2 linked regions of the Variovorax paradoxus genome follow. The protein of the gene in region 1 interacts with the protein of each later gene in a pairwise test. Links are inferred from orthologs where the notes say so. Each region holds a gene or a part of one and is shown on either strand. Other genes may lie near its edges.

What was found.
Region 2: the proteins of ruvC (region 1) and ruvA interact in binary tests that used the Escherichia coli proteins (3 or more experiments, as listed by UniProt). The link is inferred for Variovorax paradoxus from one-to-one orthologs.

What each region holds. Positions count from the first base shown.
Region 1 is NZ_JAUSXG010000001.1:4,305,433-4,319,799, reverse strand. Bases 1,031-3,931 are described here. They hold ruvC (crossover junction endodeoxyribonuclease RuvC), read right to left. Parts: upstream 2,805-3,931; coding sequence 2,256-2,804; downstream 1,031-2,255. Other genes in these bases: QFZ42_RS20720 (phosphatidate cytidylyltransferase), read right to left, coding at 2,806-3,795; QFZ42_RS20730 (hypothetical protein), read left to right, coding at 2,036-2,212; lpxC (UDP-3-O-acyl-N-acetylglucosamine deacetylase), read left to right, coding at 1,093-2,016. Also shown: cell division protein FtsZ, read left to right, coding at 1-888; QFZ42_RS20715 (lysophospholipid acyltransferase family protein), read right to left, coding at 4,140-5,039; QFZ42_RS20710 (ribosomal maturation YjgA family protein), read left to right, coding at 5,049-5,486; QFZ42_RS20705 (transglycosylase domain-containing protein), read right to left, coding at 5,431-6,174; aroE (shikimate dehydrogenase), read right to left, coding at 6,171-7,028; QFZ42_RS20695 (energy transducer TonB), read right to left, coding at 7,052-7,903; QFZ42_RS20690 (ribonuclease catalytic domain-containing protein), read right to left, coding at 7,958-10,015; QFZ42_RS20685 (YqiA/YcfP family alpha/beta fold hydrolase), read right to left, coding at 10,052-10,645; QFZ42_RS20680 (response regulator transcription factor), read left to right, coding at 11,068-11,793; QFZ42_RS20675 (sensor histidine kinase), read left to right, coding at 11,886-13,658; rod shape-determining protein RodA, read left to right, coding at 13,691-14,367.
Region 2 is NZ_JAUSXG010000001.1:102,593-116,811, forward strand. What follows is about bases 4,437-7,189. They hold ruvA (Holliday junction branch migration protein RuvA), read left to right. Parts: upstream 4,437-5,403; coding sequence 5,404-5,976; downstream 5,977-7,189. Other genes in these bases: QFZ42_RS00505 (PhoH family protein), read right to left, coding at 4,437-5,383; QFZ42_RS00515 (hypothetical protein), read left to right, coding at 5,986-6,597; QFZ42_RS00520 (YdeI/OmpD-associated family protein), read right to left, coding at 6,612-7,189. Also shown: tyrS (tyrosine--tRNA ligase), read left to right, coding at 1-686; QFZ42_RS00475 (OmpA family protein), read right to left, coding at 723-1,334; QFZ42_RS00480 (FecR family protein), read right to left, coding at 1,337-1,840; QFZ42_RS00485 (cation diffusion facilitator family transporter), read left to right, coding at 1,984-2,895; dtd (D-aminoacyl-tRNA deacylase), read left to right, coding at 2,892-3,335; QFZ42_RS00495 (class I SAM-dependent methyltransferase), read right to left, coding at 3,350-3,961; rRNA maturation RNase YbeY, read right to left, coding at 3,961-4,425; more of QFZ42_RS00505, read right to left, coding at 4,427-4,436; more of QFZ42_RS00520, read right to left, coding at 7,190-7,241; QFZ42_RS00525 (phosphatidate cytidylyltransferase), read right to left, coding at 7,229-8,182; QFZ42_RS00530 (lysophospholipid acyltransferase family protein), read right to left, coding at 8,179-8,850; QFZ42_RS00535 (hypothetical protein), read right to left, coding at 8,901-9,341; QFZ42_RS00540 (phosphatase PAP2/dual specificity phosphatase family protein), read right to left, coding at 9,334-10,692; QFZ42_RS00545 (bifunctional alpha/beta hydrolase/class I SAM-dependent methyltransferase), read right to left, coding at 10,712-12,481; QFZ42_RS00550 (CDP-alcohol phosphatidyltransferase family protein), read right to left, coding at 12,540-13,142; Holliday junction branch migration DNA helicase RuvB, read left to right, coding at 13,227-14,219. UniProt on the Escherichia coli protein: The RuvA-RuvB-RuvC complex processes Holliday junction (HJ) DNA during genetic recombination and DNA repair.

The sequences.
Region 1 (14,367 bases):
GGCACCGGCGCCGCACCCGTGATCGCGCGTGTCGCGAAGGAAATGGGCATCCTCACCGTGGGCGTGGTGACCAAGCCCTTCGACTGGGAAGGCGGCCGCCGCATGACCAACGCTGACGCCGGCCTGGCCGAGCTCGAGGCGAACGTCGATTCGCTGATCGTGGTGCTCAACGAGAAGCTGCTCGACGTGCTGGGCGAGGACATCACCCAGGACGAAGCCTTCGCACATGCCAACGACGTGCTCAAGAACGCCGTGGGCGGCATCTCGGAAATCATCAACGAGTACGGCGGCGTGAACGTCGACTTCGAAGACGTGCGCACCGTGATGGGCGAACCGGGCAAGGCCATGATGGGCACGGCCGCGGCCGCAGGCCCGGACCGCGCGCGCATCGCTGCCGAGCAGGCCGTGGCCTGCCCGCTGCTCGAAGGCATCGACCTCTCGGGTGCCAAGGGCGTGCTGGTGCTGGTGACGGCATCGAAGGGTTCGCTGAAGCTCAACGAGTCGAAGCTCGCGATGAACACCATCCGCGCCTACGCCTCGCCCGATGCGCACGTGATCTACGGCGCCGCCTACGACGAAAGCCTCGGCGACGAAATGCGCGTGACCGTGGTCGCCACCGGCCTGTCGCGCGCCGACGCACGCCGTCAGGCTCCGACGCTCGAAGTGATCCGTACCGGCACCGACAACATCCCGTTCCACGTGCCCACGCTCGGCGGTACCGGCCATGCCGGCCACGGCCACACCAGCCAGCCGAACTACGACGGCATGGCGGTGCCCAGCGTGTGGCGCACCAACCGCACGATGGCTGCGGCCAAGGTCGATGCGCTGTCGTCGGGTGGCATGGACGATTTCGAGATTCCTGCATTCCTGCGCCGTCAGGCCGACTGACGCCAGGCCACCGAACGCAGAGGGCACGAAGGTTCGCAAGGGGTGACGGGGAAGACCTGAAAGGGACTTCCGCCGGCCCTAGGCGCTGCGTTCGCTTCGTGCCCCTTGCGTCCATCGTGGGCGCTTGAAATAGAACCTATGTCTATCGGTGCCATAGCGAGGGGCATAGGCCGCCACGCGCGCCGCGCGCCTAAAATCGCGGGCGTGCTGCAACAACGAACCCTCAAGTCGATCAGCCGCGCCGTGGGCGTGGGGCTTCACAGCGGCCAACGCGTGGAACTCACGCTGCGCCCCGCTCCGGCGGACACCGGCATCGTGTTCCGGCGCGTCGACCTGCCCGAGCCGGTCGACATCCGCATGACGGCCGAAGCGGTGACCGACACGCGCCTGGCTTCCACGGTCTCGACGGGCGGAGCGAAGGTGCAGACGGTCGAGCACCTGATGTCGGCCTGCGCGGGTCTCGGCATCGACAACCTCTACATCGATATCACGGCCGACGAAGTGCCGATCCTCGACGGGTCGGCCTCTTCGTTCGTGTTCCTGCTGCAAAGCGCGGGCATCGAACTGCAGAAGGCGCCGCGCCGTTTCATTCGCGTGACCCGCAAGGTCGAGGTGCGCGAGGGCGAGGGCGCCAACGAGAAGTGGGCCAGCCTGGAGCCATACCACGGCTACAAGTTGAGCTTCGAAATCGACTTCGATCACCGCGTGGTCAATTCCACCGGCCAGCGCGTGGAGTTCGACCTCGGCACCGATTCATACAGCCGCGACATCGCGCGCGCCCGCACCTTCGGCTTCACGAAGGAAGTCGAGTACATGCGCAGCAAGGGCCTGGCGCTCGGCGGCGGGCTCGACAACGCCATCGTGATGGACGACACCAAGGTGCTCAATGCCGGCGGTCTGCGCTACGACGACGAGTTCGTGAAGCACAAGATCCTCGACGCCATGGGCGACCTGTACATCATCGGCAAGCCGCTGCTCGCGGCCTACACCGCATTCCGATCGGGCCATGCGCTCAACAACAAGCTGCTGCGCGAGCTGCTGGCGAACAGCGACGCCTACGAGGTCGTGACCTTCGAAGACGAGAAGCGCGCACCGCGCGGTTTCGGCGAAGTGGCGCGGGCCTGGTAGGCAAGCCTCCTTTTCGGCGATGCTTGTCTTCCGCTGGGCCATCCTGCTGCTTCTGCTGGTGGCCGGCGTGTCGTTCGCCTTCTATGCAGGAACGGGGCAGGTCAAGTACCGGCACTTCGGCTGGATCGTGCTCAAGTGGACCCTGCTTGCGGCGTTCGGCTTCTTTGCCGTCCTGATCGCCGAACGGGTGGCTTAGGCTCGCAGGCTTCGCGGCCGGCCAACGAGAGCCTGAAAGGGCGCTACCTCGAACGACCTTGCCGGTAGGTGCCGGCGTGTGTCTTCGACAGCTCGGCCGCCTCGGCCAACCGTGCCATCGACCGGCCCACCTGCGCATGCGTGATGGCAATGCCGAGCGCGTCGGCCGCGTCGGCACCGGGCAGACCCGGCAGATCGAGCAGGCGCTTCACCATCTCTTGCACCTGCGCCTTGGCGGCCTGGCCATGGCCGGCCACCGCTTTCTTCATTTGCAGCGCGGTGTATTCCGCCACCGTGAGCTTGCTGTTCACCAGCGAGGTCACGCAGGCACCGCGGGCCTGGCCCAGCAGCAGTGTCGACTGCGGGTTGACGTTGACGAAAATGATTTCGACGGCCGACGCATCGGGCTGGTAGCGCTCGGCAATTTCGCCGATGCCGTCGAACAGCACCTTGAGGCGTGCCGGCAGATTGCCGGTGCCCAGGTGCCGGGTGCTGATGGTGCCGCTCGCCACGTAGCGCAGCGCATGGCCATCCGCATCCACCACGCCGAAGCCGGTGGTGGTCAAGCCGGGGTCGATGCCGAGAATGCGCATGTCAGAGGTTGAAGTACCAACGGATCGAGTGGAAGAAGATGGGCGCGGCGAAGCACAGCGCGTCCACACGGTCGAGCAGGCCGTTGGCGCCGGTCACGCCCGCGCCTTTCTTGCCCCAGTTCGGAATGCCGCGGTCGCGCTTGAGCGCCTTCATCACGAGGTGCCCCATCGATCCCGCAACGCAGGCGATGATGGACACGGCGAGCGCTTGGCCGAACTTGAAGGGCGTGATGAACGAGAACAGCGCGCCCACCAGGCTGGCGACCACGATGCCGATGCCCCAGCTGGTCCAGTTGAAGCTGCGGCTCACATTGGGCGCGAAGGGCTTGCGCTGCGTGCGGCGCGAGATCACGTGCTGCACCAGCACCGAGGTCTGCACCACGAACACCAGGAAGAACACGAGAAAGGCGCTCTTGCCTTCGTAGCCCGGAAAGCTCAGCAGCAGCAGCGCCGGCACGTGGCTCATGCCGTAGACACAGACCATGATGCCCCACTGCAGCTTGGCGTTGCGCTCGAGAAAGTGGCTGGAGTCGTCGGCGAGTGCGCTGGCGACCGGAATCGCGAGGAACACGTAGACCGGAATGAACACGGTGAACAGGTCGAAGCGCGCGGTGCCTACGAGCCAGAACTGGATCGGCAGCACCACGAAAAAGGCCAGGATCAGGCTGCGGTGGTCTCCGCGTCGTGTGGGTGAGAGCGTGATGAACTCACGCAGCGCAAAGAAGGCGATGAGCGCGAACAGGACGGTGGCCACCGTTTCGCCGAGTGCCCAGCCGACCCAGAACACGACCACCATGAACCAGGTGGTGCCCAGCAACTTGCGGTAATGGGCGAGCTCGGCTTGCCAGGTGGCGTCGTGCACGGGGTTGCGGCGTTCCCTGAAGCTCAGGAAGAGTGCCGTGGTGCTCGCGACGACGAGCAGGCCGAAGACGATGAGGAAGAGGGCCGCGACTTGTTGCGTCGGCGTGAGGCTGCGCAGGAACTGGTTCATGTCAGTTTTTTGTTGCGCGCTGTTGTTGGTGGCTGCGTTCTAGGCGCTCTTGTTCAGGGCGCGTGCACAGGCCACCGGGTACTCCCCTCCGCGAATGTCCCCCGGCTTCGCCTCCTCCTTGATTTCGCTGCGGGGAGCACCCGATGCCCTGTGCACTGGGACACGCTCGTGGTGTACGGCCGATCAACGACCGGCGTGCATAACGCTCACGTCGATGGGGTGCCTTGCGCAGCGAAATCAAGGGGGAGGCCGCAGGCCGGAGGACATTCGCGGAGCAAGGTACCCCGTCGGCGGGTGCGCGCCCCGAATGACGCACAACACGGCGCAAAGAGAAAGCTTTCATTTCAGACATCGCGCAAAGCGATCACCGCAGCACGCGCGCGATCGAGGAACGGGCGGCGCTCTTCGCTTTCTTCCACACGGATCGGCGCACCGAATGTGACCGAACACAAGATCGGCACCGGCACGATCTCGCCCTTGGGCATGACGCGCTGCACGTTGTCGATCCATGCCGGCACCAGCACCACTTCGGGAAACATCGTCGCGAGCGTGTAGAGGCCGGACTTGAATTTTTGCGGTTCGCCCGTGTGGCCGCGCGTGCCTTCGGGAAAGATGATGATCGAGTCGCCGCTGCGCAGCGCTTCGACCAAGGGTGCGAGCGGGTCGGCGACTGGGGGTTCAGCGGGGGCGGAGGGCTCTGCTTCCGCCGTCACGGCCGGCGGTTCGACAGGGGGGGCGGCCGGCGGGGAAGGTGGAGGCGCAGGAAGATCGAGCCGCCCTTGCACTTCATCGAACGCCTCGGGGGTGACATCGACGACAGGCGATGCCGTCGGCGCCATCGGCAGCAACGGCTCCATCGAAGGCTCGATGCGCTCGGCTTGCGGTCCAACGGAATTTCGCACGGGGGCTTGGGGCGTCTCCGGTTCCGCCCGGGCGGCCGGTGGTGCCGCCGAACCCGGCGCCGTGGCCGCGCGTTCCACATACACGGCGTTGAACACCTCGGTCGTGATCCAGCGCTTGAACGGCGTGTTGGCCCAGTAGTCGCGCGCCGCAATGGGTCGCGTGATGCTGCGCAGTTCCTCGGGCAGGGCGGCCCAGATCATCACGAGGTCGGCGTGGCTCTGGTGATTGGCGAAGTAGATGCGCTGTTCGGCCTTCGGCGGACAGCCGTACCAGCGTGCCTGGGCGCCCGTGAGCAGTCGGATGATTCCCAACAACAACCAACCTGTGAGCTTTGCCAGCATATGGGAGCGATGATACGGGCCATGCGATGGCGTTTCGATCCTCTTTCCCTGGTCTGGGCGCTGGCCCTGTTCGTTGTTCTCGTGCTGCTGGCCACCGTCGGCGCGCGCTGGGGCTGGCTGCGCAGTTTCTTTGGCGACGTGCTGGCCGTGGTGTGGGTCTATTTCGTCTTCAGGACGTTCATCGCCGCGCGCGTGCTGCCGCTGGCGCTGGCCGCATTCGGTGTGGGCCTGGCCGTTGAACTCGGCCAGTACCTTGCATCGAACTGGCACCTGCACATTGCGAACCGTGCCTTGCGCATCGTGCTCGGCAGTACGGCCGACTGGTGGGACGTGCTGGCCTATGCGATCGGCTTTGCGGCCGTGCTGGCCGCCGAAGCGCTGCGTGCCGGCCTCAGGGCAGCTCGGCCGCCGGCATCCGCGCGGCGATGGTCGATGCCCGTCCGCTGAGATAGGACGAACCCAGCTTGCGCTCGAAGAACTTCGGGCTCGGCAGCATCACGGCCAGGCGCGCGGCCTCGCCGGCGCTCAGGCGCGAGGCGGGTTTTCTGAAGTAGTACTGGGCGGCGGCTTCGGCGCCGAACACGCCCTCGCCCCATTCGACGTTGTTCAGATAGATCTCGAGAATGCGCCGCTTATCGAGCAGCACTTCGAGCAGCGTGGCGAGCACCAGTTCCTGGCCCTTGCGCAGCAGCGTGCGCTCGCTGGAGAGCAGCAGGTTTTTCGCGAGCTGCTGCGTGATGGTCGAGCCGCCGCGCAGCTGCACCGGACGCACCGGCTTGCCGCGCGCGATCGCGCGCGCTGCCCGCCGCGCCGCGAGTTCCTCGGCCTTGGCATTGCGTTGCCGCGCACGTTCGATGGCTTCCCATTCGACGCCGTTGTGGTCGATGAAATCGGCATCCTCGCTGGCGATGACGGCGCGCTTGAGGTTGTCGCTGATCTGCGCGTAGGGCACCCACTCCTGGCGCCACGCGCCCTTGCTGCCCTGGTGAATGGCGATCTGCCAGGCTTCGGAGCGCTGGAACGCGGTGCTTTGCGGAGCGATCACGGCCATGGCCGTAATGCGCGCGACGAAGAAAAGCTCCAGCGCCACGCCCGCCACCAGCAGGCAGGCAATCAGCCGCAGCAGCCGTTTCATTGGCCGGCAGCGAGCGAAGCGCGCAATTCGGCCAGCACCTGCGCGGCGGGCGGGCGCACGCCGCGCCAGGCTTCGAATGCTTCGGCCGCCTGCTCGACCAGCATGCCGAGTCCGTCGCGCCCCACGGCGCCGTGCGCTTCGGCCCATGCGATGAAGCCGGCGGCGGCCGGGCCGTACATGAGGTCGACCGCGAGCGCGCCGTCCCGCAGTACCTGCGCGCGCACCGGCACCGCATCGCCGGCGAGGCTGGAGGCCGTGGCATTGATCACCACGTCGAAATTACCGGCCACTTCATCGAGCGCCCAGGCCTCGAGCGTGGCGCCGTGGCGCAAGGCCAGCGCCGCGTGGCGCTGCACCAGTGCCATGGCCTTGCCGACGGTCCGGTTGGCCACCACGATGCGCGAAGCGCCTGCGTCGAGCAGCGGCCCGAGCACGCCGGCGGCGGCGCCGCCCGCACCGATCAGCAGCAGCTCGCGCCCCGCCAGCGGCACGGCGGCGTTGCGCACGATGTCGTTGACGAGCCCGATGCCATCGGTATTGTCGGCGTGGATGCCGCCGTCGGCTTCGAAGCGCAGCATGTTCACGGCTTGCGCGAGCAGGGCGCGCTCGCTGGTGTGCTGTGCAATGGCGGCGGCATCGAACTTGAAGGGCACGGTGACATTGCAGCCGCGCGCGACGTTGTCCTGCTCCGCGGCTTCTCGCCGGAAGCTGGCGACGCCTTCGGCGAAGGCGCCGATCGGCACGAGCCGGCGGGTGTATTCCAGCTGTTGGCCGCAGAGCTCGGCAAATCGGGCATGGATGCGGGGCGAGCGGCTGTGCTCGACGGGGTTGCCCATTACGCAATACAGATCCATGGCGCCGTTGCTTGCTGGTGTTGCTATTGGGAGGAGAGCTCGATGGTCTCGTCGCGCGTGAACTTGAAACGCGACTGCAGCACGATCTGGTCGGTCTGCTTGCGCATTGCATCGGTGAACTTGCCGAAGTTGCCGATGCTGTGCACGATGGCCTTGGCGCGCCGGTCGAGCGTGGTGTCGCCGGAGCTTTCATCGACCACGGTGTCGAGGATCTTGCCGTCGTGATTGATGGTGATCGTCATCTTGAGCTCGCCGTAGAGCTTCTTGCCGGCGGCCGTGGGAAAGTTCTCGGTGCCTCGCACTTCGATGCGGCGGCGCAGCGTGTCCACGTAGATGGCATAGGCCGCCTCGCGCGTCGAAGGGCTCAGGTAGCGCTTCTTGGGGCGCGCGTTTTCTTCGTTCACGCGCCGCTCGATTTCGGCCAGCAACTCGACCATCTGGCGTCGCTTTTCCTCGCGCGCAACAGCCTCTTTCGGGTCGCCCGACACGCGCGGATCGGGTGCGGGCATGGCGGCCAAGTCGCGCTTGAGTTGCGCGAGCAGCTGCATCTGCTGTGCCTGCATCGCGTCGACCTGGCGCTGCGCTTCTTCGATGGAGTCGCCCACGGCGGTAAAACTCGAAGGCGGCAGCGGACTGGTGGCGCGGCCCCGTTCGAGATCGCCGCCGCCTGCCAGCGAGGTTTGCGCCATGACGCGGGCCGTGGCGTCGGGCTTGTCCTTGGTCTTGCTATTGACGAGGATCACCTCGAGCGGCGTGTCGCTGAAGACCCGATTGAACGATTCAGGGTCGACGAAACGCACCGTCAGAAGCGCAGCGTGCGCGATGACCGACACACCGAGTGCAATCTGCAGCGTGCTCAGATCCCTGAAGTTCATTGACGGCGCTCCTCGCGGCTCATTGAATGGTTTTTATATTCCGCGCGGCGCTTGTTACGCCGGCGTGTTCTCCGGTGCCGGCTCGCTGTCGGTCAGGTCAACGGCAATAGCAATCGGGCCGGCCACTTCTTCTTCCTCATCGCCGCTTTCCTCGTCGGCCGCGGCATCCATCTTGGGCGCATCGAGGCGCTCGAGCACCGTGCCGTGCACGTCGAGCGCGATTTCGTCGATCTCGCCAAGCTTCACGCGCAGGCGGGCGCCACGTTCCTGCTGGCCCGCCACGGGGAACACCAGCGGCAGCGTGTCGGCACGCACCAGCGCGCCGTTCTGGATGTCCTTGATGACGGTGACTTCAAGCTCGGTGATGCCTTGCTGCTCCAGGTACTTGAGCGTCCAGAAGCGCTCCATGCCGCCCTGGTAGGCGTTGTAGGTTGCGTAGGCGGCGTCGAAGCCTGAGAGGATCGAGAACAGGTCGGCGTCCTTCGGCTTGAAGGGCGCCGCCAGCGCGGCGGTCTTGCCGTGGCGCGCGGCCGCAATGATCTGCCACTGGTTCACGAGGTCGGTGTAGCGGCGCAGCGGCGAGGTGCTCCAGGCATAGCTCTTCACGCCGAGGCCCGCGTGCGGCAATGCCCGCGTGCCCATGCGCACCTTGATGCCCGGCGCCAGGCTCGCCTGACTGCGGTAGAGCCCGGGCACGCCGAGTTCGCCAAGCCAGCCGCCCCAGCTGCTGTTGGCCAGGATCATCGCCTCGGACACGATCAGGTCGAGTGGCGCGCCACGCTGACGCGTGGTGATCTGCACCTGCTCGCTGCCGTTCGGCTCGCCGTCGTTGCCGACGAGGCGAAAGTTGTAGTCGGGCCGGTTGAAGTTCTCGGGCTTGCCGCGCACCACTTCGCGCTGCGCCTTCAGCTGCTTGGCGAGGCGGAACAGGAAGGAGAGCGGAGCGCGCAGGTTGGCCGCGGCCTCGGGCGTGTTCTCGCTTGCGAACGATGCGTCTTCGAGCCACGGCTGCGTGACGACACTGTCGAGCTGGTCGTGCCGCAGGTTGGCCACGATGGGCACGCGCTCGAGCTTCGTCTCGCTGGACTGCAGTTCGAGCGTGGCTTCGTCGAAGCGCACATAGAGCGACACGGCCGGGCGATCGCCGCTTTCGAGCAGCGTGTAGGCGCTGACCACCTCGTCGGGCAGCATCGTGATCTTGTGGCCCGGCATGTAGACCGTGGACATGCGCGCGCGCGCCACTTGGTCGATGGCGCTTCCGGGCGTCAGCGCGAGGCCTGGCGCTGCAATGTGGATGCCGACCGTGACCGTGCCGGTCCCCAGGCCCTGGACCGAAAGCGCGTCGTCGATCTCGGTGGTCTGCGAATCGTCGATCGAGAACGCCTGCACGCCGGCGGCCAGCGGCAGCTCGTCGACGATGGCCGGTGCGGCGAGTGCCGGAAACCCCGTGCCCTTGGGGAAGTTCTCGAACAGGAAGCGCCGCCAGTGGAACTGGTAGGGCGAGTCGATGGCGCCGGCGCGCTCCAGCAGGTCGAGCGGCGGGCGCTGCGTGGCGCGCGCGGCGTCGACGACGGCCTTGTATTCGGGCGCGTTCTTGTCGGGCTTGAACAGGATCTTGTAGAGCTGTTCGCGAATCGGCTGCGGACAGACGCCCTCGGCCAGCTGGCCGGCCCATTCGACGATTTGCGCCTGGACGACTTTCTTCTTCTCGATGGCGGCGAGCGCCTGCTGCACGATGTCGGCCGGCGCCTTCTTGAAGCGTCCCTTGCCCGCGCGGCGGAAGTAGTGCGGTGCCTCGAACAACCCGAACAGCGCGGCGGCCTGCTGCGCGAGCGTGGGCTTGTCGCTGAAATAGTCGGCCGCGAGTTCGGCAAAGCCGAATTCGCCCTCGGCGGCAAATTCCCAGGCCAAGTCGAGATCCATCGTGGCGGCGAGCGCGCGCGCTTCGGCGATCAACTCGGCCGGGGCCGGTTTCTCGAAACGCAGAACGATGTTGGCGCCCTTGACCTTGACGCGCTTGCCGGTGTCGAGCTCGACCTGCGCCGATGCTTCGGCCTCCGACAGCACGCGGCCGCCGAGGTACTTGCCGGCTTCTTCAAACAATACAAACATGCCCGGATTGTCCCAGACTCGGCACCCTCCCGGGCTTCAGACCGGGTTGATGAAGGCGATGACCTCGTCGAGATGGTTCTGCTCGAAATCGGACAGCGCGTGGTCGCCCCCCTCGAGCAGCTTGATGTTGCTGTCGGGGTAGCGCGCGGACATTTCGTGCCAGTCGAGCGCCTCGTCGCCCTTGGCGATGATGGCCAGCACGCGTTCGGGCCGCGTGAGGCTGCCGACTTCCATGGTGCGCAGTTCCTGGATGTACTCGGGCCGGAAATAGAAATGTTCGGCCGGGTCCTGCCACGTGGTCTGGTCGCCGATGTAGAGCGCCAGGTCGCGGGCGGGATGCACGGCCGGGTTGAGCAGCACGGTGCGGCAGCGCGTCATGCCGGCAACGTAGGTGGCATAGAAGCCCCCGAGCGAGGAGCCGACCACGGCCATCGACTTGCGAGGCCAGTCTGCAATGCCCTTCATCACCATGTCGATGGCTTCGCGCGGCGAGGGTGGCAATTGCGGGCACCACCACTGCAGCTTGGGGTGCTCCAGTGCCACGCGCTGCGCCATCAGCCGTGCCTTGGTGGAGCGGGGCGAGGAGCGGAAACCATGCAGGTACAACAGATGAGTGGCTTGCGGGTCCATGCGAGGCAGAGGCTGAAGTGGTGCTGTCGACGCAACTCCGTTGAGGGAGCCGGGGAATTTTGCATGAGGTCTGCGTGCGCGACGCGGCTTCCGTCGAAGGCTCTCGCATGCGGGCTTCGTGCGGGGAAGTGATTGTTGACCACTGGAATCTCGGAAGTGCGGGAATTTTCTGCATTCGGCCGGCGCCGGCCGCACTCGGAGCCCGAAAGTATTCAGCTTGCGCGCCGGGAGCGTCCAAGTACGCTGGACTTGTTGCATTTTGGCAATGCCGCGGTTCCGTCAGGTCGCTGGCGGCTTCGTGTTTGCCGGATCGACGTGTGAAGGGGCGGCGCGAGTTTTCCGGCCCGGGCGGGTGTTGGCATCCCATGAAAATGGGAGGGGCCGCAGCTTGTTCGATAGGCGCGGCGCCTTATGCTAAGCCCATGAATATTGAGGCTCTGGATGCCGGAACGGCGCGCCGCTGGGGCGTGCTCGTGGTCGAAGACGACAGCCGCGCACGCGCCTTCTTCGAGGCCAGCGTGCAGCGCAGCGCGAGCCTTTTTTGGCTCGGAAGCGCCGGCACCGTACAGGAGGCATTGGCCTGGCTGGCCCGGACCACCACCATTCCCGACGTGCTGCTGGTCGATCTCGGCATGCCCGACGGGAGCGGGCTGGACGTGATCCGCGATGCCGTTGCGCGCTTTCCGGGCTGCGAGCCGCTGGTGATCTCCGTCTTCGGAGACGAGGAAAACGTGCTTTCGAGCATTGAAGCCGGCGCCGTCGGCTACATCCACAAGGATGCCGCGCCCGAGGACATCGCGCAGACCATTGTGGAGATGAAGGCCGGTGCATCGCCCATCTCGCCCATGATCGCGCGGCGGGTGCTCGCCAAGTACCGCAGCCTGCAGTTGGCGGGTACACCCGTCGCCGCGGCCCCCGAGGCTGCCGCCGCCAGCGCCGCTCCGAGCCTGCTGTCCGCCCGCGAGCACGAAGTGCTGACGCTGATTGCGCGCGGCTTTTCCTATGCGGAAATCGCACGGCTCAAGGGGCTGAGCGTGCACACGGTGCAGACACACATCAAGAATCTCTACGGCAAGCTGGCGGTGCATTCCAAGAGCGAGGCGGTGTTCGAGGCCACGCGCCTCGGCCTGCTGTCCCACCCCGGGTGAACCGTGTGGCGGGGCGCATGTTCGGGAGGCCGCGCAGGGCGCTTTGCTTCCTGTGGCTCGCGGTAGTTCTGGCGGCGGCCGCGGTCGCAGGCATGGCTGCTGCAGCGGCGGAGGGCCCGGCCGAACTGCACAGCGGCACTGTCGTCGCCACGGTCGACGGCGTTGAGCACACATCGCCCGTCGAGCTTTCCTACCACTGGGACCGCCAGCACGGAGGGCGTCCCGGCTTCGCGAGCTTCGACCTGCCGTTCACCCTCGAAGCCGAGCCCAAGACGCCGTGGGGCATCTTCATTCCCCGCGCCGGCAACGTCCTCGAGGTGCGGCTGAACGACGCGTTGCTGCAGGTCTACGGCGACCTGGGCCGCGGCAACGGGCCCGACTACGCCAAAGCTCCCATCTACGTGCCGATACCGGGGCACCTGCTGAAGGCGGGCGACAACCGCCTGCAGATCCGCATTCGCGCCGACAGCGCCCGGCGCGCCGGACTGTCGCGCGTGACGGTCGGGCCGGCCACGCCGGTGCGCACCGACCTTTTCGAAAGCGCCTATGGCTGGCGCTTTACCGGCTCGGTGCTCTTGACCGCCTTCAGCCTCATCGTCGGCGGCATTGCACTCGCGCTGTGGCTCACGCAGGTCGATGCGGATGCCGTCGGATGGCAACGGCGGGACGGCATCTATTTCTGGGCGGCGCTCGCCGAGTTCTGCTGGGCGATACGGGTGGCCGACGCCGTGATTGCCGAACCGCCGCTCTCCTGGGGGCCTTGGGGCGTGCTCATGGCCGCCTGCTATGCGGGCTGGGCGGCGTCGGCCATGATGTTCTGCTATCACCTCGCGGGCTGGGGCAACAACCCTCGCACGCGCTGGTTGCGGTGGCTGATGGCCGGCGTGGTCGCCGGAACGATCGGCGCGAGTTCGGTGGCGCTGTCCCGTGAAGAGCCGTATTGGCTCACCGGCTGGCTCGCACTGGAAATTGGAGTCGTTGCGCTGTTCGTCTGCGCTTTTGCCATCGCCACGGTGCGGCGGCCGAACGTGGAGCGCCTGCTGGTGGCGGCCGCCGCACTGGTGACGCTGGGCTTCGGCGTCCGCGACTGGCTCGTGATCCGCCTGAGCGACGCCTACGGCGAAACCACCTGGGTGCGTTATTCCTCGGTGTTCTTCGGCATTGCGCTGCTGCTGATCGTGCTCAGGCGCTTCCATGCCGCCAGTGTCGAGGCGCGCGGTTCGGTCGCGGCCCTGGCCGCGCGGGTGGCGCAGCGCGAGCGCGAACTCGCCTCGACCTTCGCCGCGCTGGAGCAGGTGGCGCGCGACCAGGCACGCACCCACGAGCGCGAGCGCGTCCTGCGCGACATGCACGATGGCGTGGGTTCGCACATCAGCTCGGCCATCCGGCAATTGCAGTCGGGCCAGGCCAGCTCCGAGGAGTTGCTGCGGACCCTGCGCGACTCGCTCGACCAGCTCAAGCTGTCGATCGACTCCATTCATTTGCCGCCGGGCGACGTCGGCGCCTTGCTGGCGGCGCTTCGCTACCGGCTGGAACCGCGCCTCGCGGCGGCGGGCGTGGAACTCGAATGGGCGGTGGACGAACTGGCGCCGGTGAAGCAGCTCGACGCACAGGCCATGCGGCAACTGCAGTTTCTGCTGTTCGAGGCCATTTCCAACGTGCTGCAGCATGCCCAGGCAAAGACGCTGCGGATCGAGGCCGAGATGGTGGCCGGGACGGTGCAGCTGCGCGTGATCGACGACGGCCGCGGCTTCGACGCATCGCAGGTGCCCAGGGCGCTGACGGAGCGCGCGGGGGCTGTCGGCGCCCGGCTGGCGGTGGAAAGCCGACCGGGGCGCACGGTCGTTCAGCTCGTGTTCGGCTGAGATGCCTTGCGGGGCGCGGATAATCCGCCCCCATGTCCGCCGTGTTCAATCAGCCCTCCCTGGCGCGCCGCGTCGCGCCCGTCTTCCAGGGCTTCGACGGCTTTTTGGCCTTTGCCGTGCTGTTGCTGGCCTTTGCCGGGTTGCTGACGATGTATTCGTCGGGCTACGACCACGGCTCGCGTTTTGCCGATCATGGCCGCAACATGCTGCTGGCGGGCTTCATCATGTTCGTGGTGGCCCAGGTGCCGCCGCAGCGGCTGATGATGTTCGCGGTGCCGCTCTATGCCATGGGGGTGGCGCTGCTGATCGGGGTTGCGCTCTTCGGCATCACGAAGAAGGGCGCTACCCGCTGGATCAACGTCGGCGTGGTGATCCAGCCCAGCGAAATTCTCAAGATCGCGATGCCGCTGATGCTGGCGTGGTGGTTCCAGCGCCGGGAAGGGCAGCTGCGCCCGCTCGATTTCGTGGTGGCCACGGTGCTGCTGGCCATTCCGGTCGGGCTCATCATGAAGCAGCCTGACCTGGGTACTTCGCTGCTGGTGCTCGCCGCCGGCATGGCGGTGATCTTTTTCGCCGGGCTGCCGTGGAAGCTGATCGTTCCGCCGGTCGTGATCGGCGCGATAGCGGTCACGCTGATCGTGGGCTTCGAGTCCCGGCTGTGCGCCGACGGTGTCGACTGGCGGGTATTGCACGACTACCAGAAGCAGCG
Region 2 (14,219 bases), 4.2 Mb from region 1 along the record:
TCTACCCGCTGATGCAGGGCTATGACTCGGTGGCGCTCAAGAGCGACCTCGAACTGGGCGGGACCGACCAGAAGTTCAACCTGCTCGTCGGCCGCCATCTCCAGCAGGAATACGGCCAAGAGCCGCAGTGCATACTCACTATGCCTTTGTTGGAGGGGCTCGACGGCATCGAGAAGATGTCCAAGAGCAAGAACAACTACATCGGCATCAGCGAAGACGCCAACACCATGTTCGCCAAGGTGCTGTCGATCTCCGACGAACTGATGTGGCGCTGGTACACGCTGCTGAGCTTCCAGTCGCTCGAGCAAATCGAGGCGCTCAAGGCCGAAATTGCGGCGGGCCGCAATCCGAAGGACGCGAAGGTGGCGCTGGCCAAGGAAATCACCGCGCGCTTCCACAGCGCGGCGGCGGCAGAGGCGGCGGAACAGGACTTCATCAACCGCAGCAAGGGCGGCGTGCCGGACGAGATTCCCGAGGTTTCGTTGGGAGGGGCGCCGCTTGGCATTGCGCAGCTGCTCAAGCAAGCCGGCCTTGCACCCTCGACCTCCGAGGGCAATCGGCTGATCGACGGCGGCGGCGTGCGCGTCGATTCGGTCGTGATCAGCGACAAGGCGCTGAAGCTGCCCGCGGGCAGCTACGTGGTGCAGGTCGGCAAGCGCAAGTTTGCGCGCGTCACCGTCAGCTGACGGAAAGGCCGGCGGCGGCGCTCGCCGCCAACCGCTTCACCGGACTTCGATGGTGACGCGCCGGTTGCGCGGCTCGTCCACCTCGTCGGCCGTGGACACGGCGAGTTCGCGTTCGCCGCGGCCGACGGCCTCGATGCGCTTGGCCGGGAACTGCCGTTCCACGAACAGCTGCGCGACTTCCTGCGCCCGGCGTTGCGAAAGCATGTCGTTCTGCTCGAGAGCGCCCTTGGTGTCGGTGTGCCCGGTCACCACGATGTCGCTGCCGCTGCGGGTTTGCGCCGCAATCATCGCCTCGTTCATGACCTGCTGCGACGCGGCCGTGAGCGTGGTGCCGCCGGCGTCGAAAAACACCGTGTAGCGCTGCGGAGGAGGCGGGCGCATGTCGAACAGCACCTTGTTCTCGGCCCGCACCTTGGCGGGATCCGCCTGGTCGACCACGGGCGCGCCGGACGCGCCGACAGCCGCGGTGGCGCGCTGATAGGGCCTGGAAAGAACTTCTTCGCCGTCTTTCGCACGCACCACCACGGCCGAAGGCTTGTCGTCCGCCTGCGGCAGCAGCACCACGCGGGTGCCCGGCGTCGAGCATGCGGCGAGCAGCGCGGCAGTCAGGGCGACAAGGAAGAGAGTGGCATGGGGTCGCAACTTCATCATCATGGCTGGCCGTCGGTCTGCACGATGAAGTCGGTCCCTCGGATGCCGATGGTGGCCGTTTGCGTCTCCACGCGGATGGCGTCGGGATTCGTCTTGCCGATCAGTCCGGTGATCATGCGCATCGAGCCGCGCAACAGCGACACGAGCACGCCGCCTTCGTGCGTGGTGGCGTTGAAGTGGAATTCCTTCAGGTCCAGCCGCGACGAAGGCCCGACCACGAGCGTCGTGTCGTCGCGCAGGACCACGGCAGCGGAAGAATCCGGACCTGTCACGATGCGGTCGACGGCGGTGAGCGCATCGCCCGCGCTGGCTGCGCGAGGCGTGCCAGCCGTGCTGAGCAGCTGCACGTTGCCGCGCACCGACTTCACGAAGCCCGCCTGCAGCTCGGCAACCGGCGCGGCTGTTGGCGCGGCTGTTGCGGCGGAAGGTGTTTGTGCGTGGGCCAGCGCCACTGCGCCCCAAAAGGCGAAGCCTCCCAGGGCGATCAGGAATTTTTTCATCATCACTCTCTGCGAATGTCTCGCTGTGACACAAATATTAAATCGGACCTGTTACAAGCGGAGGCCGCATTTGAGAACTTGGCTACAAAGATGCGGCCTTTTGCCGCATTTCGGCCGTTTTTCTTGCCCAACGTCTCTCGCCGCACATGACTTTGACCCCCAAGACGCTGCTTCGCGTTTCCGTGGCCGTTGCCCTGATCACGATCCTGCTCAAGGGGCTGGCAGGCTACGTCACGAACTCGATGGGTCTGATTTCCGATGCCATGGAGTCGTTCGTCAATCTTGCCAGCGCGATGTTCGCCCTGGCGATGGTGACCGTGGCGGCGCGGCCCGCCGACGAAGACCATCCGTACGGCCACCACAAGGCCGAGTACTTCTCATCGGGCTTCGAAGGCATTCTGATCGTCGGCGCCGCCGCCGCCATTCTCTGGGTTTCCGTGCAGCGGCTGCTTTCTCCCCAGCCGCTCGATCAACTGGGCTGGGGGCTCGGGCTGTCGGTGATCAGCTCGGGCTTCAACGCGGCCCTGGCCTTCGCGCTGTTTAGAGCGGCGCGCACGCACCGGTCGATCGCGCTGGAAGCCGATGCGCGGCACCTCGTGACCGACGTCTGGACCTCGGCCGCGGTGGTGATCGGCATTGTGGCCGTGCACTTCAGCGGATGGCTCTGGCTCGACCCGCTGCTGGCCATCGGCGTGGCGCTCAACATCGTGCGTGAAGGCGTGAAGCTCGTGTGGCGCTCGTCGCAAGGGCTGATGGACGAAGCCCTCGAACCCGAAACCATCGCCACGCTGCGCGCCACGCTGGACCAGTTTGCCGCGCGCCTGCCCGAAGGCCCACGGCTGCGCTTCGACGACATGGTCACGCGGCGTGCAGGCCAGCGCCGCTTTGCCGACCTGCACATGCACGTGCCCGGCGACTGGACGCTGCAGCACGCGGCGGCCCTGCGCGATGAGCTGGAACAAGTGCTGATGGATGCCGTGCCCGGCCTGCGCGTGACCATCCAGCTGCTGCCGCTCGGCATGGAGGCCCGTGCCACGCAGATCGGAGAAGAGGCATGAAGGCCGTCGTCCAGCGGGTGGCCAGCGCGCGTGTGGACATCGCCGGCCAGACCGTCGGCGCCATCGGTGCCGGCCTGCTTGTCTTGCTCTGCGCCGAGCGCGGCGATGCTGATGCGCTGGCCGACCGCATGCTCGCAAAGATATTGAAGCTGCGCATCTTTTCCGACGAGGCCGGCAAGATGAACCGCAGCCTGCAAGACATCGGCGGCGGCCTGCTCGTGGTGAGCCAATTCACGCTCGCGGCCGACGTGAGCGGTGGCAACCGGCCCAGCTTCACACAGGCGGCAGCACCGGACGAAGGGCGGCGGCTCTACGACTACTTCGTGGCGCGGGCCCGCGCGGCGCATCCGGTGGTTGCAACCGGCGAGTTCGGCGCTGACATGCAGGTGCACCTCGTCAACGACGGGCCCGTCACCATTCCGCTGCAGATGGCGCCGTAGCGCCGCCTTCGCGTTCAGTTGTGTTCGAGCACGGCTTCCCAGAGCACCTTCGGCTGCTCGTAGCGGTGCACCGTAAATTCATTGAGATGCAGCATGCGCCAGCCGTCGGCAAAGAGCCGCTCCACTGCCGCGCGGTCGAAAAAGCGCTTGGGCACACCGTCCACCAGATAGAAGGAGTCTTCGCCGTCCGGCGGCGGACCGCTGGCGCCGTGGTGGAAGTCGTTCACCGAGTTCAGCCGGCACAGCAGCACGCCGTCCGGTCGAAGCACGCGGCGAATCCGCCGTGCCAGCGCCAGCGTTTCGTCCCATGCGAAGTAGTGCAGCGAAAGGCTCGCGACCACTGCGCCCACGCTGCCGTCTTCTTCTCCGCCAGGCAGCGGAAAAGGCGCACGAAAATCGCGGCAGTGAAACGCGGCGCCGTGCGGCACCCGCGCTCGCGCGGCGGCTACCGACTCGCTCGACAACTCGATGCCCACCACGTGCAGGCCCGCGCCGGCGAGCACCGCACTGTCGGGGCCGGTTCCGCAGCCCAGTTCGAGCACCGGGCCGGTTCCCGCGCGCTCCGCGAGCAACGGAATCCAGCGCGCCAGCCACGGATCGGTGTTCGTCCCGGGCGCCGCCGTCATCACGACCGGCCGTAGGGGTTGCGGATGCCCAAGCCCGCCAGGATTTCGATTTCGCGCGCTTCCATGGCTTCGGCATCGGCTTCGCTGGTCTCGTGGTCCCAGCCTTGCGCGTGCAGCGTGCCGTGAACCAGCAGGTGCGCGTAGTGCGCGGCCAGCGTCTTGCGTTCTTCCCTGGCCTCGCGGGCAACCACCGGTGCGCACAGCACCAGGTCGGCCATCACCATCGGGCTTTGCGCATAGTCGAAGGTCAGCACGTTCGTCGCATAGTCCTTGCCGCGGAATTCGCGGTTCAGGCGCTGCCCTTCCTCGGCGTCGACGATGCGCACGGTGACCTCGCCGTCCACATCGAGCGCATGGCGGATCCAGCGCGCGACGCTATGGCGCGGCAACGCGGCGCGGTGCCGCTCGATGCCCTTGAAGCGCGGCGCGAACTGCAGCGAAAGCGAAAGCTGGGCCAGTGCCATGTCAGTGCGAACCCGCGCGCTTGCGCTGACCGTCGTAGGCGTCGACGATCTTGGCGACCAGCGGATGCCGCACCACGTCGGCACTGGTGAAGTGCGTGATCGCGATGCCGCTCACGCGCCTCAGCACGCGCTCGGCGTCGATCAGCCCGCTCAGCTGCTGCTTGGGCAAATCGATCTGGCTCACGTCGCCCGTCACCACCGCCTTGGCGCCGAAGCCGATGCGCGTAAGAAACATCTTCATCTGCTCGACCGTGGTGTTCTGCGCCTCGTCGAGGATCACGAAGGCGTTGTTCAGCGTGCGCCCGCGCATGAAGGCCAGCGGTGCAATTTCGAGCGCGTTGCGCTCGAAGGCCTTTTGCACCTTCTCGTAGCCCATGAGATCGTAGAGCGCGTCGTACAGCGGACGCAGGTACGGGTCGACCTTCTGCGTCAGGTCGCCCGGCAGAAAGCCGAGCCGCTCGCCGGCTTCCACTGCCGGTCGCGTGAGCACGATGCGCTGCACCGCCGCGCGCTCCAGCGCATCGACCGCGCAAGCCACCGCCAGGTACGTCTTGCCGGTGCCGGCCGGGCCGATGCCGAAGGTGATGTCGTGCTTGGCGATGTTGTCCAGATACAGCGCCTGCGTGGGCGTGCGCGCGCGCAGGTCGGCGCGGCGGGTGACGAGCATGGCCGCATCCTCGTCGCCGTCGATCATGGAGCCGTCGCCCGCGAGCGTGAGCTGCACCACGGCTGGGTCGATCGGCCGCTGGGCAATTTCGTACAGCGCCTGCAGCACGTCCATCGCCCGCTGCGCGGAGGCCTTGGGACCATCGACCTTGAATTGCTCGTGGCGGTGCGCGATCTTCACGCCCAGGGCCTCTTCGATGCGGCGCAGGTGCGCATCCAGCGGTCCGCACAGGTGGCCGAGGCGCGAGTTGTTGGGGGGAGCAAAGGTGTGTCGCAGAATCACGCCGGACATTTCAAGGAAAAAGGGCACCCATGATAGGCAAACTCACCGGCGTATTGGCCGAACGCAACCCACCGCAAGTGGTGGTGGACTGCAACGGCGTCGGCTACGAGGTCGATGTGCCGATGAGCACGTTCTACAACCTGCCCGGCACCGGAGAGCGCGTTTCGCTGCTCACGCACTTCGTGGTGCGCGAGGACGCGCAGATTCTCTACGGTTTCGGCACCGCCGAGGAGCGTGCGGCTTTTCGGCAACTCATCAAGATCACCGGCGTGGGGCCGCGCACGGCGCTTGGCCTGCTTTCGGGCATGAGCGTGGGCGAACTGTCGCAGGCCATCACCACGCAGGAGCTCGGCCGGCTCGTGAAGATTCCCGGCATCGGCAAGAAGACCGCCGAGCGGCTGTTGCTGGAACTTAAGGGCAAGCTGGGCGCCGACATCGGCCTGCCCGCGCATGCAGCTTCGGACGCGCAGGCCGACATCCTGCAGGCGCTGGTCGCACTGGGCTACAGCGACAAGGAAGCCGCGTTGGCGCTCAAGGCGTTGCCGAAGGATGCGACGGTGAGCGAGGGGATCAAGCTGGCGCTGAAGGCGCTGGCGAAATGATGGCAAGCCATGCCGAACTGCGATTTCTACGCAACACCTGAAGATCACGAAGACGTGCTCTCATGGCTGTTCGCCGAAGACAGCTGCGACGTCTACGAGCATTACTCGGCTTTCGAGCAACCGCTGAAACGCTTTCGTTCCGCCGCCGAGGTGCTGGCGCGGTTCCAACGGCCTCCTGGTGAGCCGCCGTGCCAAGCGGTTCTTCTGAGCCTTTACGTGCGAGGGGCCGGTCCGGCTTTCGTGCCGCGCCACATTGCGCTGAATCCGCAGGCCTGCGGTGGCGCCGCCTTCAGGTACAGCGCCAGCGGGTGGGGCATGGTGCAGTTGCACCTGCATGCGCCGGTCATCGACAAGGTGCGGCTGGACAATTCACACACGAACCACAACACCCTGTTGCGAGCGCAGACCTGGTCCGCCACGTTCCCCGAGGACGGTCCTGTCGAGGCATGGGATTTCGCGAGGATCACATCCTTCTCCTCCCGGCTGAATCGCCAAATACGCAAACGCGGCGTGGCCAAACTGAGAGGCTACGTACTGCATCCTGGGGCGCTCGCGCTGTGGGAGCTTGGGGTCGCGATGGGGCCCTTCAAGCCGGGCATCCACGCGTTGCAGAAGGTTTAGGCGTGGCAGTCGTCTCAGGGGTGGATCTTCTCGCCCTTGGCCAGCATTTCCACGAACTGCGCAATACGCCGCGCCCGGGTCTCGGCCTTCTTCGCACCCTGCGTTCGGAACAGCACCGCGTAGCGGTTGCGCGAGTCGAGCTTGGCGAAGAAGACGGCGGCCTTGGAATTCGCGTCGAGCGCGGCCTGCAGGTCGGGCGGCACGGTGGCGATGCTTTGGGCATCGTAGGCCGCCTCCCAGCGGCCGTCGGTGCGAGCACGCTCGACTTCGGCCAGGCCGGCTGGCTGCATGTGGCCTTCTTCGATCAGCCTCAATGTCTTGTCGCGGTTGATCTTCGACCAGGTGCTGCGCGGCGTGCGAGGGGTGAAGCGCTGCAGGAAGTGCTTGTCGTCTTCCGCCTTGCGCTGCCCGTCGATCCAGCCGTAGCACAGCGCAACCTCGAGCGCCTCGGCGTGGTTGACCGATGCAATGCCGCTGCTCTTCTTGGCCATTCGCAGCCACACGCCGGCCGCGTCGGCGTGATGGCGCTTCAGCCAACGCTCCCACGCGGCGGCGGTGGTGCAATCGACGGGCGTGTCATGCGGCACGCGCTCGGCCGCCGCCGCTTTTGTTGCGCTTGTGCGCGCCGTGCTCACGGCACCCACCAGTAGCGCAGCGCGTGAAAGTAGATCGGCGCCGCGAAGATCACCGAGTCGAGCCGGTCGAGCATGCCGCCGTGGCCTTCGATCATCGAACCCCAATCCTTCACGCCGCGGTCGCGCTTGATGGCCGACATCACGAGTCCGCCGAAGAAGCCCATGAGGCAAATGGTGAGCGCCATCAGCGCCGCCTGCCAGGGATTGAACGGTGTTGCCCAGTAGAGCGCCGCGCCCAGTGCGGTGGCGCTCGCCACGCCGCCGACCAGGCCTTCCCAGGTCTTGGAGGGCGAGAGTTCGGGCGCCACCTTGCGCTTGCCGAAGAGCTTGCCCCAGACGTACTGCAGCACGTCGCTGCCCTGCACCACGATCACCAGAAAAGCGATCAGCAGCAGGTTGCGGCCTTCGAAGCCGGGGATCTGCAGCGTGAGCAGCGCGGGCACGTGGCTGATGCAGAACACGCAGATCATCAGGCCCCACTGGATCTTCGAAGTGCGTTCCAGGAAGCGCTGCGTGTCGCCGCCCACGGCCGCGAGTATGGGCAGCACGAGAAAGGCGTAGACCGGAATGAAGATCGAATAGAGCCCGTACCAATCGATCCACACCAGGAAATACTGCACCGGCAGCCCGATGTAGAACGCCGCCGCAATCGCATGATGGTCGCCGCGCCGCGTGTAGGCCAGGCTGATGAACTCGCGCAGCGCGTAGAACGAGATCAAATAGAACAGCACGATCACGCCGCCCTTGCCGAAGGCGAAGGCAAGGCCGATCACCGCCACCATCACCCACCACGCATTGACGCGCGCGTTGAGGTTGTCGATCACCGAATGGGGCTGGCCTTGCGCCACGCGCCATTTGAGCGCTGCGCCGATGGCCGAGGCAAGAATCAGCACGCCGGCGACGCCACCGAACAATTGCAGCGTGGTCTGGGTGGAGGGCGAGATGTTCATGGCGTCGTCGTTGCTTTTTCTTGTTCTGGCACCCGGTCGTATTCGGGGCGCAGGTCGAGCATGGCGGCGCGTGCGCGCGCAAGAAAGCTGCTCTTGTCTTCGCCTTCGGCCAGCGTGATCGGCGCGCCGAAGCGAACCGTGCAGGCGAGCGGAATCGGCACCAAGGTGCCCTTGGGCAGCACGCGCTTCAGGTTCTCGATCCACACCGGCACCAGCCGCACGTTGGGGCAGGCGCGCGCGAGGTGATAGAGGCCGCTCTTGAGCGGCAGAAGGATCTCGTCGCCCGTATTGCGGGTGCCCTCGGGGAACATGATGAGCGAATCGCCGCCCTCCAGCGCCTCCTTCATCTGGTCGACCGGGTTCCCACCCTGGCCCGAGCCGTCGCGCCGGATCATCAGCGCGTTGAACACGTCGGCGCCGATGAACTGGCGCATCTTGGAGGCCATCCAGTAGTCCTGCCCGGCCACCGGCCGCGTCAGCGCGCGCAGATCGGGCGGCAGCGTGGCCCACAGCAGCACGAAGTCGCCGTGGCTCGTGTGATTGGCGAAGTACAGCGTCTGCTCGGCCTTGGGCGTGGTGCCGCTCCAGATGGCGCGCACGCCGGTCAGGAGGCCGGCTGCGCCGATGATCAGCTTGCCCGCGACGACGGCAAGCGCGCGGCGCAGCACCGTACTTTCGGGCCGGCCGGTTTCCCTGTTATTTTGATCTTCTTCTTCGGTCACGTGAGGTCCTGGGTCATCAAGGCAAGGAGAAACATGGCGCTCTGGCAGGCGATCACGACGGCATGGCGCTGCATGAGCTGGCGGGTGCCCTGCACGCGGTCGTCGAGCGGCCGGGCTGCTTTCGTTGCCGGTGCATTGCGCAGGCCGAGCCGGTCGAGCGCGGTGTCGAGCGCATTCAGCGACGGGATGGCGCCGCGCGCCAGATCGTCGAACAGCGCCTGGTCGAGCTGCAGCCTGAATGCGAAATAGCGCTCGAGCGTGCCCAGCACCACCACTGCGCCAAAACTCATGGCGGCCGTGACCGAGAGCGATCGCACCGTGAGCGCGAGCACCAGCGCCGCAATGCACATGAGCGCGAAGCCCCAGGCCGCCAGCACCGCCGCGGCGCGAAGCAGCCCGGCCAGCGCCGCACAGGTGGCGCGTTCGTTGTCAGTCATGGGGCGGCACTCCGGCAGCGGCGGTGCCCAGCGGCTCGAGTGAAATCCGCCACGCGGGTCGCAGCACGATCTGCGGGCGCGCAAGGCGCACCGTGTCTTCGGCTTGCGCGAGGCCGCCCGATGCGCCGTAGCGCCCCAGCCACGCGATGGTCGCCGCGGCGCTGCGCGAGAAGCCCAGCGCGCAGCACACCCACACCGGCGCGCCGGCGGCATCGAGGCGCTGTCCTTCGATGACGGCGGCCGCGCGTTGCAACCGCACGGTCGGCGGCACGGTCAGGTCGAGGATCGGCACGCAGCGCGCGTGCGGCACGCCCGCGGGCGTCTGCAACTCGGCGCACAGGCTCACGATCCGTGGCCGTCCGGCGGCGATCCATTCGGCCTGGGTCGGCAGGCGTCCGAGGCGCAGGCCCGGCACCACTTCGACCGACGCCGGCAGCCTGCGCGTCCAGAGCCAGGCATTGAGGGCCGCGCCGAGTCGATAGGGCGCAAACAGCCAGCGCGCCGCCCAGCCCATGCGGCCTTGAGTGTTCATCTGGAAGCCGCGCGCACCGAAGCCGATGTAGTTGAGCGCCACCAGCGCCACCAGCGCCAGCGAGGCCGCGGGCCAAGCGAGCCACAGCCACATGCCGCCGCCGTACAAAGCCGCCGCAAGAAACACGGCCGCACCGGCGGCGTAGAAGCTGGCGAGCTTCCAGCGCTGCGCATCGCGCGTGCATTGCCAGGCGCCCGGCATCGACACCGTGCGCTCCAGCGGCCACAGCCAGACGCAGAAGATTCCGAGCAGCGCCCCGGTCGGAATGTCGATGAAGTGGTGCTGCCAGGTCGTGAGCACCGAGGCGCAGATGGCGAACGCCCACACATGCAGCACCAGCTTCGCCCACAGCGCGCGCAGGAACTGGCGGTACCAGTCCCACAGGATCACCGCCAGCGCGATATGCAGCGAAGGTGCCTGGTTGTAGGGCTGGTCGAAGCCGCGCAGCGCGTTGAACAAGAACGCCGGCGCGCCCTCGACCGCCGGCTGCCCGAAGCTGAAATGCAGCGGCCAGACGACGAAGCAGGCGCAGGCGACGAGCGTGGCGCTCACGAGCCGCAGCGCATGCCGGTCGAGCGTGTGCTTGCTGCGCGCGAGAAAGAGCGAGAGCGCGTAGAAGACATTGATGGTCCAGTACGGAAAGATCGTCCAGGCCCAGAACGGCACCTGCCGCTCCCACGCGAAAGCCATCGAGGGCACTTGCGCGAGCGTGGTGGCCCACCAGTTGGCGAGCCCGTAGGTCGCGTAGAACAACGGCCCCAGGAACACCAGCCATGCGGCGGCCCGCTTCCATGGACGCTGTGCCAGCCAGTGTTTCATAGGGCGCCGAGCCTGCCGGTCACCCGACCCTCACCGCGAGCGAGACGGTGAAGATGCCCCATTCGTCGACGCGCTGGTCGATCTTGCGGAAGCCCGCCTCCTCCACCAGCTGGTCCATCTCGGCCTGCGTGCGGCGGCGCATCACCCAGGCTTCGCCCTGGCGGTGGCTGGTGAGCGCGCGCGCAATCATCTCGAGTTGCGGATGCCAGGGCTGGCCGGTGTAGACCAGGTAGCCGCGGTCTTCGACCGCGTCGCCCACGCCTGCGAGCGAACGCTGCACCATCTCGTTGTCGGGGAAGAGCTCGTACAGGCCCGACACTACGGCCAGTGTGGGCCGCGGCGTCACGCTGGCCAGGCTGATGCGGTCGAAGGCGTCGGCCTGCACGAACTGGGCGACCTCTTCCAGGCCCTTCTCGGCGATCAGCGCGCGGCCGTCGCGCACGTTGATGCCGCTGTAGTCGCGCAGCAGGATCGAGCTGGCCTTGACCGGGCTCGCAGCCACCGCGTCGAGCACATAGCGGCCATGGCCGGCCGCGATGTCCATCACGCGCACCTCGCGGTGCATCTCGGCCAGGCGCTCCATGGCGATGCGGATCAGCTCCTCGACATGGATCTTGCGCTGCCGGATGCCGCGCCAGCCGATCGAGTTCAGGTAGGTCTTGTCGATGGACCGGCCGAGCGCACCCTTGCCCTGCGGCTCGTTGCGGTAGACGTAGTCGAGCGTGCTGCCCGAATCGAAGCCGGTGTCGTGTCCCAGCTTCACGCCGCTCGACAGCTTGCCGCCGACGCGCAGGCTGCCGCGCGTCAAGGCCCAGTAGGCGCCGCGCGGCGAGAGCGGCGCCAGGGGCTCGGCCAGCGCACGCGACTCATCGGCGGTGTTGCCGCTCAGGTGCGCGGCGCGCAGGTCGACCGGTACCGGCGGCTGGTCGAACAGCTGCAGGATGAAGTCGCGAATCGACCGCACCGCCGGCGCCCGGTCCTTCTCGCCCAACGTGTCGTGGAAAAAGCCCGGCAGCTCCAGCTTGGTCTTGATGGCGCTGCCCAGCCGTTCGAAGAACTGGTGCTGCGGCTTGTGGTGCACCACCCAGTCGGCGCCCGAGATCAGCAACTGCACCGGCAGCGTGATCGCGTTGGCATCGGCCACCACGCGGTCGGCCGCTTCGTAGAGGCCCAGCAGGATGTTCACCGCGATGGGCCGCGAGATCAGCGGATCGCTTTCGTAGCTCGCAATGCGCTCGGGGTCATGCGTGAGGAACTTCGCCTTCACATAGCTGTTGACGAAGAACAGGCCGCGCAGCTTGTGCATGAGCCCGAGCCCCGCGCGCGCAAACGGCACGTAGAGCTTGACCTTGAACGCCGGCGAGGCCAGCGTGAGCCCGCGCACCTTGGGCGCGTAGTCGTGCGCCCAGGTGGAGACCAGCACGGCCCCCACGCTCTGCGCGATGACGTGGATGTCGTGCTCCGCCACGCCGTGCGCGCTGCCGATGTGCTGCACGAAGGTCTGCACGTCGCGCACCGACGTGGCAAAGCTCGGGCTGTAGCCGCGCTGGCCCGGCGAGCGGCCGTGGCCGCGCGCGTCCCAGGCGAAGAAGTCGAAGTCGGGCAGGTCGAGTTCGTCGACCAGGTGCGCCATGCGCGCGCCGTGCTCGTGGCCGCGGTGGAACAGCACGATCGCGCCGCGGCGCGTGGCCCCCGTGGCCGGCCAGTGCCGGTAGAACAGCGATTCGCCGTCGTGCGTGCGGAACTGGCGCTCTTGCGGAGTGCGCTGGTGGGTGATTGTGTCGGTCATCGAATCCCTGTCGTTATTTCTTTGTTCGTTGTTCGTTGTTCGTTGTTCGTGGATGGGTTCACACGGCTTCGGCCAGTGCGCGGCGGATGCGGTTGACCACCGTCCAGGCCACCAGCACGGCGAGAAGAGGCATCAGCCAGGCCGTCCAGCCCGGCAGCGGCCACCCCAGTGCCACGTAGAGGCCGAGCGCGCCGAACACGAAGGCGCGGTCGCTCTTGCCGAGCGGCCCGTCGTAGCGGCGCGAGGCCCCGACCGTGGGGCCGAGTGCGCCCGCGAATTCGCTCAGGCCCGCGAGCACGATCACCGTGCCGACCCAGAACGGGCTGAACGGCTGCACCAGCGCAAACGGCAGGTACAGCGCGGCATCGGACACCACATCGGTCAGTTCATTGAGGAAGGCGCCGAGCTTGCTTTGCTGCCCGTGCTCGCGCGCCAGCATGCCGTCGATGGCGTTGAACGCCATGCGAATGAACATCCAGGCCGGAATGAGCGCGAAAGCCGCGAGCGACGGAGCCGCGAAGAAAAGCCAGAGCCCGAGTGCCACCGACACCAGGCACGCGGCCAGCGTGACCTGGTTGGCGGTGATGCCCACGGCGTGCAGGCGCCCGACGAGCGGCCGCAGCAGCCCCTGGAACCGAGGTTTCAGTTCGTAGATCGACACCCTTGGCTTCCCCTCGTTTGTTATATGGCCGAAGCATTCTGCCAGTGAGCAGGCACTAAACTCACAAACGCAAAACCCTCTCCCATGACCATTCAGACCGACGATTTCGCGCCCGCTCCCCCCCGCGTGGTGTCCGCCGCCCCCGCTTCGCCCCATGAAGAGGCGATCGAGCGTGCGTTGCGCCCCAAGCTGCTCGACGAATACGTCGGCCAGGCCAAGGTGCGCGAGCAGCTCGAAATCTTCATCGGCGCGGCGCGCAAGCGCAAGGAAGCGCTCGACCACGTGCTGCTGTTCGGGCCGCCCGGCCTTGGAAAGACCACGCTGTCGCACATCATCGCGGCCGAACTGGGCGTGAACCTGCGCCAGACCTCCGGCCCGGTGCTCGAGAAGCCCAAGGACCTGGCGGCCCTGCTGACCAACCTCGAGCCCAACGATGTGCTCTTCATCGACGAGATCCATCGGCTGAGCCCGGTGGTCGAGGAAATCCTCTATCCCGCGCTGGAGGACTACCAGATCGACATCATGATCGGCGAGGGGCCCGCGGCGCGCAGCATCAAGCTCGACCTGCAGCCCTTCACGCTGGTGGGCGCCACCACCCGCGCCGGCATGCTGACCAACCCGCTGCGCGACCGCTTCGGCATCGTCGCGCGGCTGGAGTTCTACACGCCCGAGGAACTGGCGCTCATCGTGCGGCGCAGCGCCGGCCTGCTGAAGGTGGAAACCGACGAAGCCGGCGGTTTCGAGATTGCGCGCCGTTCGCGCGGCACGCCCCGCATCGCCAACCGCCTGCTGCGCCGCGTGCGCGACTACGCCGAGGTGAAGGGCAACGGCCGCATCACCGAAGACATTGCGCACAAGGCGCTCGCGATGCTCGACGTGGATCCGCAGGGCTTCGACCTGATGGACCGCAAGCTGCTCGAAGCCGTGATCCACCGCTTCGACGGCGGCCCGGTGGGCCTGGACAACGTGGCGGCCAGTATCGGCGAGGAGCCGGGCACCATCGAAGACGTGATCGAGCCCTACCTCATTCAGCAGGGCTACCTGCAGCGCACCCCGCGCGGGCGCATCGCCACGCTG